DNA from 4 places in the Rhizobium sp. N122 genome. Region 4 is predicted to be linked to each of the others. Evidence: predicted binding sites of a transcription regulator. Region 4 holds the regulator's gene; each other region holds the start of a gene.
The links. Region 4 encodes LexA, which represses DNA repair genes until DNA is damaged. Its sites were predicted from a motif close to TGTTCNNNNTGTGTTCNG; they were not measured.
Positions count from the first base shown of each region.

Region 1 (4,235 bases), on a different contig from region 4:
GGCAGGCTTTTTCGTTTGTCCATACAATCAAGCTCAGAGTTCAGGCGTCAAAGCAGACTGCCCTGTTCCACCGGTTCTCCAGATGTCGAGACGATCGTGGATCCGTACGGCTCGCGTGAGGAAATGATTAGCGCGTCGTTCGGTAGAGGCCGTGCGAGATCCTTGGCCTCATCCCAAGGAGCCAGCATCCAGGTGTCGGTCTCCTCCTTCGTCAGCAACAGGATCGGCATGGCCTTCTCATGGATCGGCTTCACCAGGCTGTTGGGATCCGTGGTCAAAAACCCATAGAGGTCGTCGGTGGTCAGGCCGTCCCACTTTCGGACACTCTGCCATTGCGGCACATGATGCCAGCGAAAAACTTCAGCGACTTTTGCTCGTCGCGGGCGAACCAGGCATTTGGCACCTTACCACTTCCGCTTGGCTGGCTGGATCCGGTTCCGCGAAACTGGTGACCGGGACGAGGCATCTATTTTCGACGCCGAACCATCGCTTCCAATGTGGAAAACTGAGCTTGCGCACGTTGGTCGTACCGCGGTCGGCCTCCATGCGGATCAGTTCTTCGAGATCGAATGGCTTACCCTTGGCCGCAAGTTTCTCGGCTTTCGCTTTGGCGGCCTTCTGAGCGTGAAGCGCGGGGAGGGCAGTCCCCAGCGCGCATGAACCAACTGCTTCTTTCCCTCAAAGGTATTGCGGACGATCGGCCCCATCTGATCGGGGTTCATCTGGTATGCCCGCATTAGGTTGATCAGGCTTTCGGCGCGTCCTGGGCCCATTTCGCGACCCAGTCCCTGTCTTCCATGCGATAAAGATTGCACATAGCTACTCCGCTCGGCTCGACTGGTGGGAAATCTAGCGTATGGCGCTGATTTCGCTAGTCGAGCCGGAAGACGTCGGCATTGTCCTGGCGTTCGCGCAAACCCTTGTAGGATGGATGGCGAAGTTTCCCGTCTGTCGTCCAGGCGCGAAACTCGATCTCGGCAATCAGGGTCGGCTCGACCCAGACAACATCGGCACTTCCGGAATAGGGCAGGGGCGGCTGCTTTCGCTTCCAGCGCAGCTTGTCCAGCATCTTCCGCAACCGGATGGTTTCCGCTTCCTTGAAGCCCGTCCCGACACTTCCAACGTGGACGAGTTCGGCTCCGCGATAGGCAGCAAGCACCAACGAGCCAAAGCCGGCAGGGGATGCCGACGACTTCTCATAGCCGATGATGAGGAAAGCCTCGCTCTGGACGCATTTGATTTTCACCCAATCCCCGGTCCGGCCGGAACGATAGGGCCGATCGAGATGCTTGCCGACGATGCCTTCCAGGCCGAGGCGGCAGACGTGCTCAAGCAGGACGGCTGGTTCGACGTCGAGTGTCTCCGATAGCCGAAGGGCGGCGCCTTTGCCGGTCAACAGGTCATCGAGGAGATGCCGGCGCGACCGGTATCGACGCCGCGCAGATCGTGTCCGTCGAAATAGATGAGATCGAACGCGTGGAAGATCGCGTCGGAAGCTCGGTTACCCGCTTGTTTGCCGGATGCGCCGAGCGATTGCTGCAGCAGCCCGAAATCCGGCCGCCCCCCTGCGTCGAGCACAACGGCCTCGCCATCGATGATCATCGTCGCAGGCCCGAGCGCGCGGGCTGCCTGCTCGATGGCCGGAAATCGATGTGTCCAGTCATGGCCACCGCGGGTGAGGATCCGGATACCCTGCGGCTCGATATGAACGGCGAGGCGATAGCCATCCCATTTCAGCTCCCAGCTCCACTTGTCGCCCTTTGGAGGATGGGTCTTCAATTGCGCCAGCGCGGGCTCGACGCGGTCAGGCATCGCATCGAAAAGCAGCTGCGGCTGGGCCGGATTGCGCTTCTTGCGCGGCCGCGAACGGATCGGAGCCTCCGTGTCACGAAGAAGCGGTTTTGATCTCGGAGGCTTCGTCATGGTGGCAGTTCAGCAGAAAAAGCTTAAAGACACTGTGACGATACGGCATTTGTCCCCGCAATCCACACCGGAGAGGTGCAGGGGCTACAAAAAAACTCAGCCGGCGCTACCGGCCTGATTCTCATGGATATTCTTCGGTTCCTCGTGGGCAGGATAATATTCCCATCCTTCCGGTTGCTTGACTCTTCAGTTTGGCGGGAACAGAAACAGAACATCCGCATTTTGCTCGACATGATGTCGGCCGCCAACACGACCTTGAAGGGAGCCGTGAACGATGACTGCTGCCCGCGAACGGGTGATTTCCGATTTGCGCGAGCGCATCGCCTCGCTGGAAGGCGTGTCAGTCAGAAAGGCTGGCTGTCTTTCCTTCGGCGTGCCGGAAATCGATGTGGTCCTCCCAGGCGGTGGCCTTGCCTATGGCGCCCTGCATGAGTTTGCCGGCGGCGGGCAAGGCACGGTGGATGGAGCCGCGGCAGCGCTTTGCGCAGCTGGCATCGCGGCGCGCACCAAAGGTCCTGTGATCTGGTGTCTGACGCGGCCGGACCTGTTTTTTCCCGCACTCGCTGAGGTCGGGCTGCATGCGGACCGGGTGATCTTCGTCGAGTCCGACAAGGAAGAGGATGTGCTCGCCAATATGGAGGAAGGACTGTCTTTCGGCGGATTGGGTGCTGTCGTCGGTGAACTCGTCCGCCTGCCGATGGTCGGCTCGCGCCGGCTGCAGCTGGCGGCCGAGAGAACAGGGACGATGGCGCTCGCCGTCCGACGCTGGCGCAGGCAGACGGAGGCGAATGATTTCGGGCAGCCGACGGCATCGACCACCCGGTGGCGGGTGAGCGTCATGCCGTCGGAGGAGCTGCCAGTGCCGGGTGTCGGAAGGCCCCAATGGTTGCTGGAACTGATGCGCGTAAAAGCGGGTGAATGTGCTGAATTTCTCGTAAGGGCGTGCGATGACAAGGGTTGTCTCGATCTATCTCCCGGATCTGCCGACGGACCGCATTCGTCGCGCCGATCCGTCCATTCCGCCTGAACAGCCAGTCGCCGTGATTGCCAGGAGCGGCTGGAAGCGCTGGGTGTCGGCCGCCGACGTGGCTGCCAGACAAGCCGGCGTTCATGTCGGCATGCCTGCGGCGAAAGTGCAGGCGTTGTTTCGCGGCCTGATGCTGGTCGATGCGGTATTCGTGCGTGTCGAAATCGATGTCGAGCTCCTCCAGCAGGATGATGGTGAAGCGTCCGAAGATCTCGGTCTCACCTTCCAGCCGGTACGCGGCATATTCGTCGTCGCCGGCAAGAACGCTCCGCTCCAATGCCATGATGGTCCGGATACGACCGGCAGCCGCCTCATGCCCTTCGAGCAGTCGATCATGGAGCTTTCGCGAGACGTCGGTATCGCAGCCGAAGCGGTTTGCCAGGACGACGAGCCGGAAACCGGAAAGCTTGGTGTAGAGCGCAAGGTTCTGGTCAGATGGCATTGTGTGATCTCCTTCATCTTGATGACGGAGACCGGCCACTCTGTTGCAAAGAGGGGTTCAAGGACCGCGGAACGCGGCTTGCAAGCGGGGGGAACCAATTTTTTCGGGAAGCGAAGTGCAACGCAGCGGCGGAAAAATTGGGGAGACCGCGCCGTCCTTGACGCCGGATTTGCTGGAGTAAACTGGGACGTCAGAGAGAGAAGAGACCCACGGTCCCGGAGGGGGCGTGACCGTATCCGGCGTGAGCCGGAGGGTGCCGACCCAGACTGAAAGGATTTGAAGCCCTTCACGGGCGGGTCAGCTTCTTGATAAACTGGTGGTCCTGCTCCATCGTATTGTTGAGGTATTTGACCTGCAGGATCTCGATCAGCCAGAACCATCCATACAACAGCAGCAGCCAGTTGATGTTTTGCAATCCTGCCAGGTTCGCGCCGCTCTTGTCGATGACGACCTTTTCGGGCCAGCCATTGGTCTTAATCGTGCGGGCGAAGAAAGCGCTGGTCGCGGCCTCATCGCGGTGCTCAGACAGCATGATGCCGCGGCCAGCCGTCTGCTGCTCAACCCGCCACTCACGGGCGAAGGCGGCGACACGGCCATAGGCGCCGGTAAAGCCGAGAGCCATCAGATCGGCATGAAGCTGCTTGAGCGTTCGGCGCTGTTTGCGTGACCTCCCGGCTTCGGTCTTCAGCCAGGCCGCCAGTTTGTCGGCAAAAGGATCAAGCTTGCTCGGCCGCTCCGGTACCGTGAACGTCGGCTCGATCGTGCCAGCGCTCAAGTACTTGGCGATCGTGTTGCGTGACAGTCCGGTGCGCGGGCTGATCTCGCGCACCGACAGCTTCTCGC
Region 1 covers NZ_LOKU01000068.1:6,203-10,437, forward strand. The annotation lists partial or broken gene ATY75_RS30805 (SOS response-associated peptidase) at 48-817, opposite strand; partial or broken gene ligD (non-homologous end-joining DNA ligase) at 872-1,923, opposite strand; gene ATY75_RS30815 (ImuA family protein) at 2,198-2,950, shown strand; partial or broken gene ATY75_RS30820 (DNA polymerase Y family protein) at 2,871-3,095, shown strand; partial or broken gene ATY75_RS35370 (hypothetical protein) at 3,087-3,392, opposite strand; gene ATY75_RS30835 (transposase) at 3,679-3,924, opposite strand; partial or broken gene ATY75_RS30840 (IS21 family transposase) at 3,928-4,235, opposite strand, start outside.
Region 1: a site for LexA is predicted at 2,120-2,137, ahead of ATY75_RS30815 (ImuA family protein). Genes of this name have one in related genera too.

Region 2 (4,235 bases), on a different contig from region 4:
AGGAAATGACCGGCAGAAGATCTTCGACCTGCGAGAACATACGTTTCTCGATCACTTCCCGGATTTTCTCGTAGCTCGTCCATGACGGATTTTTTCCGCCGTTGGCTGCCCGCGACCGCAATGAGAACTTGACGATTTCGTTGCGGAAATCCTTCGGATTGGCAATTCCCGCCGGCTTTTCGATTTTCGTCAGTTCCTGATTGAGGAGCTCGCGGTCGAGAAGCTGGCCTGTATCGGGATCCTTGAAGTCCACGTCTTCGATCCAGGCATCGGCATAATCGACATAGCGGTCGAACAGGTTCTGTCCGTAGTCCGCGTAGGATTCAAGATAGGCCTTCTGAATCTCGTTGCCAATGAACTCTGCATAGCGTGGCGCAAGATCGGCCTTGATAAATTCCATATAACGCTTCTCGACATCGTCGGGAAACTGCTCGCGGCGGATCGCCTGCTCCAGCACATACATCAGATGCACAGGATCGGCACCGATATCCGTGGTGTCGTGATTGAAGGTGGAGGCGAGCACTTTGAAGGCGAAGCGGGTCGAAATGCCGTCCATACCCTCGTCGATGCCGGCAGCATCCCGGTATTCCTGAACGCTGCGGGCGCGCGGATCGGTTTCTTTCAGGCTCTCGCCGTCATAGGTGCGCATCTTCGAGAAGAATGTCGAGTTCTCGTGTTTGCGCAGCCGTGACAACACCGAAAAACGGGCTAGCATTTCGAGCGTTGCCGGGGCGCATGGCGTATCGGCGAGTTCCGATCCCTCGATCAGCTTTTCGTAAATCTTCTGCTCTTCCATCACCCTCAGGCAATAAGGCACCTTGATCACGCAGATGCGGTCGATGAAGGCCTCGTTGTTCTTGTTGGCCTTGAAGGTCTGCCATTCCGCTTCGTTCGAATGCGCGAGCACGATGCCCGAAAAGGGTATGGCGCCGATATTCTCGGAGCCGATATAGTTCCCCTCCTGCGTCGCCGTCAGCAGCGGATGCAGCATCTTGATCGGCGCCTTGAACATTTCGACGAATTCGAGAATGCCCTGGTTGGCGCGGTTGAGGCCGCCCGAATAGCTGTAGGCATCGGGATCGTTCTGGGAGTAGGTCTCCAGCTTGCGGATATCGACCTTGCCCACCAGCGACGAGATATCCTGATTGTTCTCGTCTCCGGGCTCGGTCTTGGCGATGGCGATCTGGCGCAGCCGCGACGGCTGAATTCTGACGACACGGAAGCGGGAAATATCGCCGCCGAAGTCGTCGAGCCGCTTCAGGCACCACGGGCTCATCAGCCCGTTCAGACGCCGCAGCGGGATGCCGTATTGCTCCTGCAGCAGCGACCCCATCGTTTCCGAATCGAAAAGGTTGAGCGGGCTTTCGAAAACCGGGCTGATCTCGTCGCCCGCCTTCAGCACGTAGATCGGATGAACCTCCATCAATTGCTTCAGCCGCTCCGCGAGCGACGACTTGCCGCCGCCGACCGGGCCGAGCAGATAGAGGATCTGTTTGCGTTCCTCGAGCCCTTGCGCCGCGTGCCGGAAGAAGGAAACGATTCGTTCGATCGTCTCTTCCATGCCGTGGAAGCCGGTAAAGGCCGGATAAATCCGGATCGTCCTGTTCATGAAGATCCGGCCAAGCCGCGCATCCCTGGCGGTATCGACCATCTGCGGCTCGCCTATCGCCGCGAGCAGACGCTCCGTCGCATTGGCATAGGCGATTGGGTCCTTTTTACAGAGATCGAGATACTCGGCCACCGACATATCGGTTTCGCGGCGCGCTTCGTAACTGCGCGTAAAGGCATCGAATACGGATTCGTTCAGCATGGGCCCTCCAGTAAGGTTATGCCGCAGGCTTCAAAGTCGTATAACCATCGAGATGGCTACGACGTTCCTAAGAATCAATAATTTCGTAGGTATATTCGACGCTCACCGGACGTTTCTTGCAACGCACAAAAGCGTGCATGCACCGGTTATTTTTACTCTACGAAACTGTTTCTCATTATAGTTGAAAAAAGCACCCGTGCGGTATCAGCACATTTCGCGACGTGACAGAAAGATGAAAAGGGTGTGCAATGTCGCCCGTGATTCGAACTCTCGAAAAATCGACGATTGCCAGCCAAATCTGCGCAGAGTCGATGCCGGGCAGCATGTGCGGATCCTTCTGAGATGACGAAAAACGGGCGCATCCGCGCCGATCATTGAGATCATGCGCCCGCCGGCGAATTCAGCCGTTGAATGCCTTTTCCAGCGCAGCGACATCGATCTTGACCATGCCGAGCATCACCTCGGTCACGCGCTTGGCCCGCTCGCGGTTGTCGTCGGCAATCATCTCGGAAAGTATGCGCGGCACGATCTGCCAGGACAGGCCCCAGCGATCCCTGAGCCAGCCGCAGGCCTCCGCCGTGCCGCCATTGGCGAGGAAGGCGTCCCATATCCGATCGATCTCGGCCTGACTTTCCAGGAGAATCGCGATCGAGAAAGAATGATTGAAGCTGTCGAGCGGGCCCGCCTTCATCGCCAGGAAGGCCTGATCGCCGAGCGTGAACTCGATCAGCTCGACGCTGCCGGGAGGCCCGCTCGGCGTTTCCGCCGGAAGGATGGTGGTGCGGCCGATGCTGGATTCCGGGATGACGGACACATAAAATTCGACGGCTTCGCGCGCTTCCTGCGCGAACCAGAGATTTGAAACGACCTTCGCCATGATGCAGCCTCCTTGTTGACGGTAGATCCGGACCATTGTCCGATGATCCAAGGACGCCCCGCCGACGCGGTTTCCGACAAGTGCGGCTGAAATTTTCCGTCGGGTCGCCTTTCTCTATCAAGCAGCCTTGCCGCCATGCGCAAACCCCTTGGGATAGCGGCGGCTTGGGAATGAAAGCAGAACATCTTTTCTGGTCTTTCCTTCCCGAATCACTACATTACGCGCCATGAGCAATAGTTTCGACGATATTCCCTTCTTCGACGAAGAGCCGGGCGAGATGGCGCGCAAGCCGCAGCCGCCTGCCGCCCCGGCTGGAAGGGCGCCCGCCACCGGTGGCATTGCCGCCCGCGCCATGGCGGCGCGCGACGGCGGCAGCCGGCCAGATTATCTCGCCGGGCTGAACCCCGAACAGACCGAAGCCGTCGAAACGCTGGAAGGCCCGGTCCTCGTGCTTGCCGGCGCCGGCACCGGCAAGACGCGCGTGCTGACGACCCGTATTGCCCATATCCTCAATACCGGCCGCGCCTTCCCCTCGCAGATCCTCGCCGTCACCTTCACCAACAAGGCCGCCCGCGAGATGAAGGAGCGCATCGCGCTGCTCGTCGGCGGCGCCGTCGAAGGCATGCCCTGGCTCGGCACCTTCCACTCGATCGGCGTCAAGCTTCTGCGCCGCCACGGCGAGCTCGTCGGCCTGCGTTCCGATTTCACCATTCTCGATACCGACGATGTCGTCCGCCTGATCAAGCAGTTGATCCAGGCCGAAGGCCTCGACGACAAGCGCTGGCCTGCCAAGCAGTTCGCCGGCATGATCGATACCTGGAAGAACAAGGGTCTCGGCCCTGCCGACATCCCCGAGGGCGATGCCCGCGCCTTTGCCAATGGCCGCGGCCGCGACCTCTATTTCGCCTATCAAGCGCGCCTGACGACGTTAAACGCCTGCGATTTCGGCGACCTGCTGATGCATCCGATCGCGATCTTCCGCAAGAACCCGGATCTCCTGAAGGAATATCACGGCCGCTTCCGCTACATCCTCGTTGACGAGTATCAGGACACCAACACCGCGCAATATATGTGGCTGCGGCTGCTCGCCCAGCGCGCCAAGGGCGAGCCGCAGAACGTCTGCTGCGTCGGCGACGACGACCAGTCGATTTATGGCTGGCGCGGCGCCGAGGTCGACAACATCCTGCGCTTCGAAAAGGATTTCCCCGGCGCCAAGGTCATCAAGCTTGAGCGCAACTACCGGTCGACCGAACATATCCTCGGGGCTGCCGCCCATCTGATCGCCCATAATGAAGGGCGGCTCGGCAAGACGCTGTTCACAGACCGCTCCGATCCTGATGACGTCAAGGTGCAGGTGCACGCCTCCTGGGATTCGGAGGAGGAAGCCCGCGCCATCGGCGAGGAGATCGAGCAGCTCCAGCGCGGCAAGCATCTGCTGAACGACATGGCGATCCTCGTGCGCGCCTCCTTCCAGATGCGCGAATTCGAAGACCGCTTCGTCACCCTCGGCCTCAACTACCGCGTCATCGGCGGCCCGCGCTTCTACGA
Region 2 covers NZ_LOKU01000045.1:96,046-100,280, reverse strand. The annotation lists gene ATY75_RS25265 (PrkA family serine protein kinase) at 1-1,810, opposite strand, end outside; gene ATY75_RS25260 (VOC family protein) at 2,211-2,687, opposite strand; gene ATY75_RS25255 (UvrD-helicase domain-containing protein) at 2,914-4,235, shown strand, end outside.
Region 2: a site for LexA is predicted at 2,854-2,871, ahead of ATY75_RS25255 (UvrD-helicase domain-containing protein). Genes of this name have one in related genera too.

Region 3 (4,235 bases), on a different contig from region 4:
CTGGCGGCGGCCGAAGAGGCGAAGCTGAAGCTGCATTAGAGCGCCCAAGCGTCCGACAGGACGCAAAAGCGCGCTCCGCCGTTGAACGTACTCAGGCCGGCATTTCCGTAAACGGAGTGTGCCGGAACGGGGCAACGCTTTAATTTACTTAACCCTGCATCGAACTTGTGGCGGGTTTTGGTGCAACGGGCGTTGCGCCCGGGATAGGTCCATTCATAGAAATGCCCAGCCATCATGATGATGGTCAGAGGCTCGTCACCTCTGCGGCAACGCAGGCGAGCCTCGTTCGAGCGGGCTGTCTCAACAGTCTGTGGCGCCCTCCTTCTCCACCTCGACATATCCGACGCCGATGATCGTGCCGTCTCCCGCGCGGATGAAGGAGGGGAGGTAGTGCGGCTCTGGCGGCGTGCAGGCGACGGCTCCGGTATATTCGTTGAGGGCGATCTGATCCTTCGGCAGCGCCGAATAATTCGTGCCGGTTTCGAGCGCGGCATAGGCGGAGCCGGCAAAGACACCGGCCCACATCAAGGTGATTGCCGAGAGGCGAGGAAGCGACTGCATGAGGGTCTCCAGCGTTTCGATCCGGCATTTCAACCCGCAGGAGGGAACTTGGTTCCCTCAGCGCCGCAACAGGCGACTGTGCACATAACCGCGGCCGACGATGCTCTCGGCGATCCCGACCGCCCGCTCGACATCGCCGCGCCGGCGCACGAAACCTTCGAGAACGACAAACGAACCGAGCATGCTCACAGCAATTTCCGCAGCGTCGAGATCATCGGCGGCATGAAGAGCGCCCTCCACCGAAGCACGTGTCGCCGCATCACCATGGCCCTGCCGGCCGGGCTCGTCATGGTCGGGGAATACAGGATACCCGATCACTGAAGCGTCTCCTGAGATTGGTATATCCGGTTAACGCCGCAACAGCGCTTTCGTTGCGGCCCGCCGGTCTCGACCGGATATTCGCATGATTTCTGCGCGTCAGGCTTGGCCCACTCTTGGCGGAAGGTGCCGCGGCTTCCATATCTTTCTGCAGCCGAAAGAGGGATGACGACGATGAAAGTGCTGCTGCCCGTTTTGTTTGCCGGAGTGTTGCTGGCCGGCTGCTCGTCGGCCGATAGCCCGGCGCTGGATCCCATTCCCGGCAGCATCACCTATGGCGGCCAGCCGCGGACGAAGCTTACCAAATCGCCGGTCGGCAGCGCCGTCCACCACCAGTTCTACAACGGGACCGGCCAGCGCGTCGAGGAAACCTATATTCTTCAGCAGGATCGCAGCCTGAAGCTGGTGCGGCGCGTGGTGGGGCCGGATTTCCCCGACTGAGGATTGCCCGGTTCCCGACTTGACAGCGGCGGAAATCGCGAACATTCAAGGAACATCTAATCTTTCCCCAGTGATTCTGCGGGAGCCCGACCGGACGGCTGGATGTATCTCGAAAAGCTCAATCCCCAGCAGCGCATGGCCGTCGAGCATGGCACGCTCACCGACGGCAGCCATATTGCCGGGCCGCTGCTGGTCATTGCCGGCGCCGGCTCGGGTAAGACGAATACGCTGGCGCACCGGGTCGCGCATCTGATCGTCAAGGGCGCCGATCCGCGCCGCATCCTGCTGATGACCTTCTCGCGGCGGGCCGCCGCCGAAATGGCGCGGCGCGTCGAGCGCATCTGCCGCGATGTGCTGGGTACGAATGCCGGCGTGATGGCCGATGCGCTTCACTGGTCGGGCACCTTCCACGGCATCGGCGCGCGGCTGCTGCGCGACTATGCCCAGCAGATCGGCCTCGATGCCGATTTCACCATCCATGACCGCGAAGACAGCGCCGACCTGATGAACCTCATCCGGCACGATCTCGGCTTCTCCAAGACCGAAAGCCGGTTTCCGGCCAAAGGAACCTGCCTTGCCATCTATAGCAGGGCGGTGAATTCGGAGACCGCGCTCGACCAGGTGCTGCGCGCCGCCTTTCCGTGGTGCGCGACCTGGGAACAACAGCTGCGCGAGCTTTTCGCCTGCTATGTCGAAGCCAAGCAGAGCCAGAACGTGCTCGATTACGATGACCTGTTGCTCTACTGGGCGCAGATGGTCGGCGAGAGCTCGATTGCCGAGGATATCGGCAGCCGCTTCGACCATGTGCTGGTCGACGAATATCAGGATACCAACCGGCTGCAGGCTTCGATCCTGCTGGCGCTGAAACCCCAAGGCCAGGGGCTGACCGTCGTTGGCGACGATGCGCAGTCGATCTATTCCTTCCGCGCGGCGACAGTGCGCAACATCCTCGATTTTCCCGCCGCCTTCAGCCCGCCCGCCAATATCGTCACGCTCGACCGCAACTATCGATCGACGCAGCCGATCCTGGCAGCCGCCAACGCCGTCATCGATCTCGCCTCGGAGCGCTTCACCAAGAATCTCCGGACCGAGCGACAGTCCACCGAGCGGCCGCGCCTCGTCACTGTGCGCGACGAGGCCGAGCAGGCGCGTTATATCGCCGACATGGTGCTCGACAATCGCGAGGAAGGCCTGACGCTCAAGCAGCAGGCCGTGCTGTTCCGCGCCTCGCATCACAGCGGGCCGCTCGAGGTCGAGCTGACCCGGCGCAACATTCCCTTCGTCAAGTTCGGCGGGCTGAAATTTCTCGATAGCGCCCATGTCAAGGACATGCTGGCCGCCCTTCGCTTCGCCCAGAACCCACGCGACCGGGTGGCGGGCTTCCGGCTGATGCAGATCCTGCCGGGCGTCGGACCGTCGACGGCGCAGAAGGCGCTCGACCTGATGGCCGAGGATGCGAGCCCGCTCGCCGCGCTCGCCGCCATGCCGGCGCCGCCGCGCTCCGGCGAGGACTGGACGGCTTTCGTTTCGATGCTGCAGGAGATGAAATCCGGCAAGGCCGGCTGGCCCGCGGAGATCGAGCTGGCGCGGCAATGGTACGCGCCGCATCTGGAGCGGCTGCATGAGGACGCCGCGACGCGGCAGGCCGATCTCTTGCAGCTCGAGCAGATTGCCGGCGGTTATGCCTCGCGCGAGCGTTTCCTCACCGAACTCACCCTCGATCCGCCGGATGCGACCAGCGATCAGGCCGGCGTGCCGCTGCTCGACGAGGACTATCTCATCCTTTCCACAATCCATTCCGCCAAGGGTCAGGAATGGACGAGGGTTTTCATGCTGAATGTCGTCGACGGCTGCATTCCGAGCGATCTCGCCGTCGGCGCCAGCGCCGAAATCGAGGAGGAGCGCCGGCTGCTCTATGTGGCGATGACCCGTGCGCGCGACGGTCTCGACCTCGTCGTGCCGCAGCGCTTCTTCACCTATGGGCAGAATGCGCAGGGCGACCGGCACGTCTATGCCTCGCGCAGCCGCTTCATTCCGGCAACGCTGCTGCAGTTCTTCGAGGCCTGCAGCTGGCCGCAGGTGAAATCGGAGACCGCCGCGCAAGCCCATGTGCGGCAGATGCGCATCGATGTCGGCGCCCGCATGCGCGGCATGTGGCGATAAATCGACTGTCGTCTCAGAGAGACAGCGGCGGTTCGGCCGGGTTCAGAAAATGCTCGATCCTTCCAGCTCCCACCGCCTCGACTGAGGCCGGCGACCATTTCGGGTTGCGGTCCTTGTCGATGACGGCGGCGCGGATACCTTCGAAGAAATCCGGATTATCGAGCATCTGCAGGCAGGCGCCGAGTTCACGGCCGAGGCATTCGGCCAGCGAGGCGCTGCGGCGGCCGGCTCTCAGCAGTGCCAAAGCAAGTTTCAGGCTGGTCGGCGAGCGCGTCAGCAGCACCCGGCGCGTCTCGGCGGCGAAGTCGCCCTCCTCTCCGGCAAGGGCTGCCAGGATCTGCTCGACGCTGTCGAAACGAAAGGCGCGGTCGATCATCGCCGCGTTCTGCCTGAGCCGGCTTTCTCCGGCAGGTTCCGCAAGCTGCTGCAAGAGCGTATCGACGTCGCTGGATGCACTGCCGCGGGGCAGCGCCGACAGCGCCTCGATCACCGCGCCGAGCCGCGACGATGCGATGTGACAATCGGCCAGCCCGGCGTGGATCGCGTCGGCGGCGCCGATATCGAGCCCGGTCAGGCCGAGCCATGTTCCGGCTTCGCCGGGCGCCTTCGGCAGCAGCCAGGTGGCGCCGACATCGGGGACATAGCCGATGCCGGTTTCGGGCATGGCGAGCCGGGTGCGCTCGGTGACGATGCGGTGGCGGCCATGCGAAGAGAGGCCGACGCCGCCGCCCATGGTGATGCCGTCCATCAGC
Region 3 covers NZ_LOKU01000035.1:16,595-20,829, reverse strand. The annotation lists gene ATY75_RS23155 (DUF982 domain-containing protein) at 1-39, shown strand, start outside; gene ATY75_RS23150 (hypothetical protein) at 301-561, opposite strand; gene ATY75_RS23145 (BON domain-containing protein) at 619-879, opposite strand; gene ATY75_RS23140 (hypothetical protein) at 1,054-1,320, shown strand; gene ATY75_RS23135 (ATP-dependent helicase) at 1,423-3,483, shown strand; gene ATY75_RS23130 (enoyl-CoA hydratase/isomerase family protein) at 3,497-4,235, opposite strand, start outside.
Region 3: a site for LexA is predicted at 1,358-1,375, ahead of ATY75_RS23135 (ATP-dependent helicase). Genes of this name have one in related genera too.

Region 4 (4,235 bases):
CCTGGTGACCGACGAGCGGCGCGCGATCTCGAATGCGACGACGGAGGCGCTGCGCCAGTCGGGCCTCGCCCATATCGTCGCGATCTCGGGTCTCAACATGGCGCTGTCGGCCGGCATCTTCTTCGTCGGCTTCCGGATGCTGCTCAGCCTCTTTCCGGGCGTCGCCCAAGCCTATCCGACAAAGAAGATCGCCGCCGCAGGCGCGCTCATCGCCGTCACCGCCTATTACCTGATCTCCGGATTCGGGGTCTCGGCCGAACGCGCCTTCATCATGATGGCCATCATGCTGATCGCCGTCTTCTTCGATCGGCCGTCGATCAGCCTGCGCAATGTCGTTCTCTCGGCGCTTGTCATCATCGCCATTTCACCCTCCGAAGTGCTGGGCCCGAGCTTCCAGATGTCCTTTGCCGCGACATTGGCATTGGTATCGGGCTATCAGTTGTGGAAGGACCGGCGCGTCCGCGAAAACGCGTTGCTCAAGCTGCCGATCTTCCGGCCGGTCGTTGCGGTCGCCGGTTTCTTCGGTGGCGTCCTGCTGACGTCGCTGATCGGCGGTTTTTCCACGGCGCTGTTTTCGATCGAGCATTTTCATCGGTTGACGGCCTACGGCCTGCCGGCAAACCTCGCGACGATGCCGATCATCTCGTTCATCGTCATGCCGGCCGGGCTGCTGGCAATGTTGCTCATGCCGTTCGGCCTGGACGCTCCGCTCTGGGAGGTGGTCGGCTTCGGCCTCGATCTGGTGATCGCTGTCGCCAAGACGGTGTCCGGCTGGGGCGGCGATATCGGCGTCGGCCGTTTGCCCGCCTGGTATTTCGCCGTCGCCGTGGCCGGCTTCCTGCTGCTGACACTGCTGCGCACCCGGCTGCGCCATGCCGGCACATCGACCCTCGCCGTCTCGACGCTCTTCCTGCTGGTTCTGCCGGTCCCCCGGCCGCCGGATCTGGTGATTTCGGAGGATGGCAGTCTGGTCGCGCTCGTTGCAGTGGCGGCAATGGCTTCCAACCGCGAAAACCCGCCGGATTTCATTTTCGACCAGTGGCAGAGAGCACTGGTCCTGCCGACACATCATCCACCGAAGATGTTGGAAGGCCCTGCTATCCCGCCGGAGGGAGAAGACCGCCGCGTCAGGCTTTCCCACGATCAGCAGATCGAAGCGAGGACGGCGATGCGGGCGGCGGCGGGCGGTGAAACAAACCGCTTTTCCTGTGTCAAAAAGGCCTGGTGCACATCAAGGCTTGGCAATGGGCGCGTCGTCACCGTCATCGACAATGCCGCCTATCTCGGTCCGGCCTGCGATGCCTCCGATATCGTCGTCACGTCTGTCCGCCTGCGTTTCAATAGCTGCCGCTCGGGCGCGACGCTCTTTACCGGTGAGACGCTACGCAGGACCGGTTCCGTCGAGCTGCGCTTCGCGGACGCCGGCCTGGAGGTCGCAACCGCATTCGAGAGCCTGTCGCGGCCGTGGATACGCCATCGCGCCTATGACTGGCGCAGCAATAGTTTCGCCGAAACCGGCCCGTCCAGCGTCAGTGATAGCGGCGAATGAGACCGACGAGCTTGCCCTGCACCTTGACGCGGTCTGGCCCGAAGATCCGGGTCTCATAAGCCGGGTTGGCGGCTTCAAGCGCGATCGAGGCGCCCTTGCGGCGGAAGCGCTTCAGCGTCGCTTCCTCGTCATCGACGAGGGCGACGACGATGTCGCCGGGACTTGCCGTGCTGCCGTTGCGGATGATCACCGTGTCGCCGTCGAAGATGCCGGCGTCGATCATCGAATCGCCTTTGACCTCCAGCGCATAATGCTCACCCGAGCCGAGCATGTCGGCGGGAACGACGATGTCGTGGGTGTTGTTCTGGATCGCCGAAATCGGAACGCCGGCGGCGATTCGGCCCATGACCGGCACCGAGACCGAGTTGCCGTTGTCGGCGACGGGTTTTGCGGGTGCGGGGGCGGCGACCGGCTGGGGCTTGCCGAGGCTGCCCTCGATGACGCTCGGCGAAAAACCACGCCGGGGCTGAATGCTGGGGCTATAGGCCTCCGGAAGCTTGATGACCTCGAGCGCCCGGGCGCGGTTCGGTAGGCGGCGAATGAAGCCGCGTTCCTCAAGCGCCGTGATCAGGCGATGAATGCCGGATTTCGAGGCCAGATCCAGGGCGTCCTTCATCTCGTCGAAGGACGGTGGAACGCCGGATTCCTTCATGCGCTCATGAATGAAAAGGAGAAGCTCCTGTTGTTTGCGCGTGAGCATCGGCGTGTGACCCCTGATTGAAACAAATCCAGAACAGACACTATATGTTCCATATGTGTTCCGCAAGTAGCTAAATTTCCGTAAAACTTGGCGCCAACTCGTTGAGATTTTTATTTTCATTCGCCGGATCGGCGCCATGTCTTGCATTGAGGAAGGCGCCGTCGCACATCTCTTCGCAATTGCAGGAGGGGATATCATGAACACGAATTCCGCCAAGCCGCACCCACTGGATCATGTCGTGCTGCCGGTCGTCAATATCGATCTGGCGCGCGAAAGACTCGGCAAGCTCGGCTTCACCGTTGCGGCCGATGCCCGTCATCCCTTCGGAACGGAAAATGCCTGCGTCTTCTTCGCCGACAAGACCTATCTGGAGCCGCTCGGTATCGCCAGCGTCGAGGAGAGCGAGTCCTCGGCGCGGCAAGGCAATGTCTTCACCGCCCGCAACCGGGCCTTCCGCTTCCGTTGCGGCGATGAGGGGCTTTCGGCCGTGGTTTTCGGCACCGAGGATGCCGGCCTCGATCATCAAAGCTTCATTTCAGGCGGATTGAGCGCCGGCGAGATGCTGGAGTTCAGCCGGCTGATGAAAATGCCGGACGGTTCCAAAGGCATCGGCAGCTTCAAACTGGCCTTTGCCGCGGATCTGCGGGCACCCGATTTCTTTCTCTTCACCTGCCAACGCATCAATCCATTGCCGGCCGACCGCGGCGCGCTGGAGACACATGCCAATGGCGTGACCGGCATCGCCGAGATCGCGCTGTGCGCGCCTGATGCCTCCGCCTTCGCCGGTTTCGTCAGCCTTGTCATGGCGCAGTCGGCCGTCGAGAAAACCAGTTTCGGCGTCAATATCGCGGCGCCGAATGCGAAAATCAGCCTGATGACGCCGGAAGGGCTGGAGGCCTATTTCGAGTTTGCCATCTCATCCGCCGACCGCGGCCTGCGCGGCCGGGCCATCCGCTTCACCGTCGCCGATCTTGCCGTGACAGAAGCGCATTTGGCTGCTAACGGAGTGACCTACACGCGCAAGAACAATCGTATTCTGGTGAAGCCGGCGCCCGGGCAGGGCACGCTTTTCGCCTTCGAGGAAAGATGATGAGCACTGATACGAATTCGGAAGTCAGGATCGGCGCGGGCGCAGGCCAGGTCACCTTTTCCAATACCGGCCGCCTGTCGCTGATTGCCGGCCCCTGCCAGATGGAGAGCCGCGACCATGCCTTCATGGTTGCCGGCACGCTGAAGGAGCTCTGTGCAAAGCTCGGCATCGGTCTCGTTTACAAGAGTTCCTTCGACAAGGCGAACCGCACCTCGCTGTCGGCAGAGCGCGGCATCGGCCTTGAAAAGGGCATGCAGGTCTTCGCCGATCTCAAGAAGGAGTTCGGCTTTCCCGTCCTGACCGACGTTCACACCGCCGAGCAATGCGCCGAAGTGGCAAAGGTGGTCGATGTCCTGCAGATCCCGGCCTTCCTCTGCCGCCAGACCGACCTTCTGATCGCCGCCGCCGAGACCGGCCGTGCCGTCAATGTCAAGAAGGGCCAGTTTCTTGCCCCCTGGGACATGAAGAACGTGCTGAAGAAGCTCAACGCCAGCGGCAATCCGAACGTGCTGCTCTGCGAACGCGGCGCCTCCTTCGGCTACAACACGCTGGTTTCCGACATGCGCGCATTGCCGATCATGGCGTCGATGGGTGCGCCGGTCATTTTCGATGCGACCCATTCGGTGGCGCAGCCGGGCGGACAGGGGGAATCCTCCGGCGGTCAGCGGGAATTCGTGGAAACGCTGGCGCGCGCGGCGGTGGCGACCGGCATTGCCGGCGTCTTCGTCGAGACCCACCAGGACCCCGACAACGCACCGTCCGACGGCCCGAACATGGTCTACCTCAAGGACATGCCGCGGCTTCTGGAAAAGCTGCTGGCCTTCGATGCCGTCGCCAAGGGCTGACAGTCAAAAGCCTGACATGTTCGTGTTATAGCGACGATCGGACATGCAGGT
Region 4 covers NZ_LOKU01000027.1:9,506-13,740, reverse strand. The annotation lists gene ATY75_RS19845 (ComEC/Rec2 family competence protein) at 1-1,549, shown strand, start outside; gene lexA (transcriptional repressor LexA) at 1,530-2,249, opposite strand; gene ATY75_RS19835 (VOC family protein) at 2,446-3,339, shown strand; gene kdsA (3-deoxy-8-phosphooctulonate synthase) at 3,339-4,184, shown strand.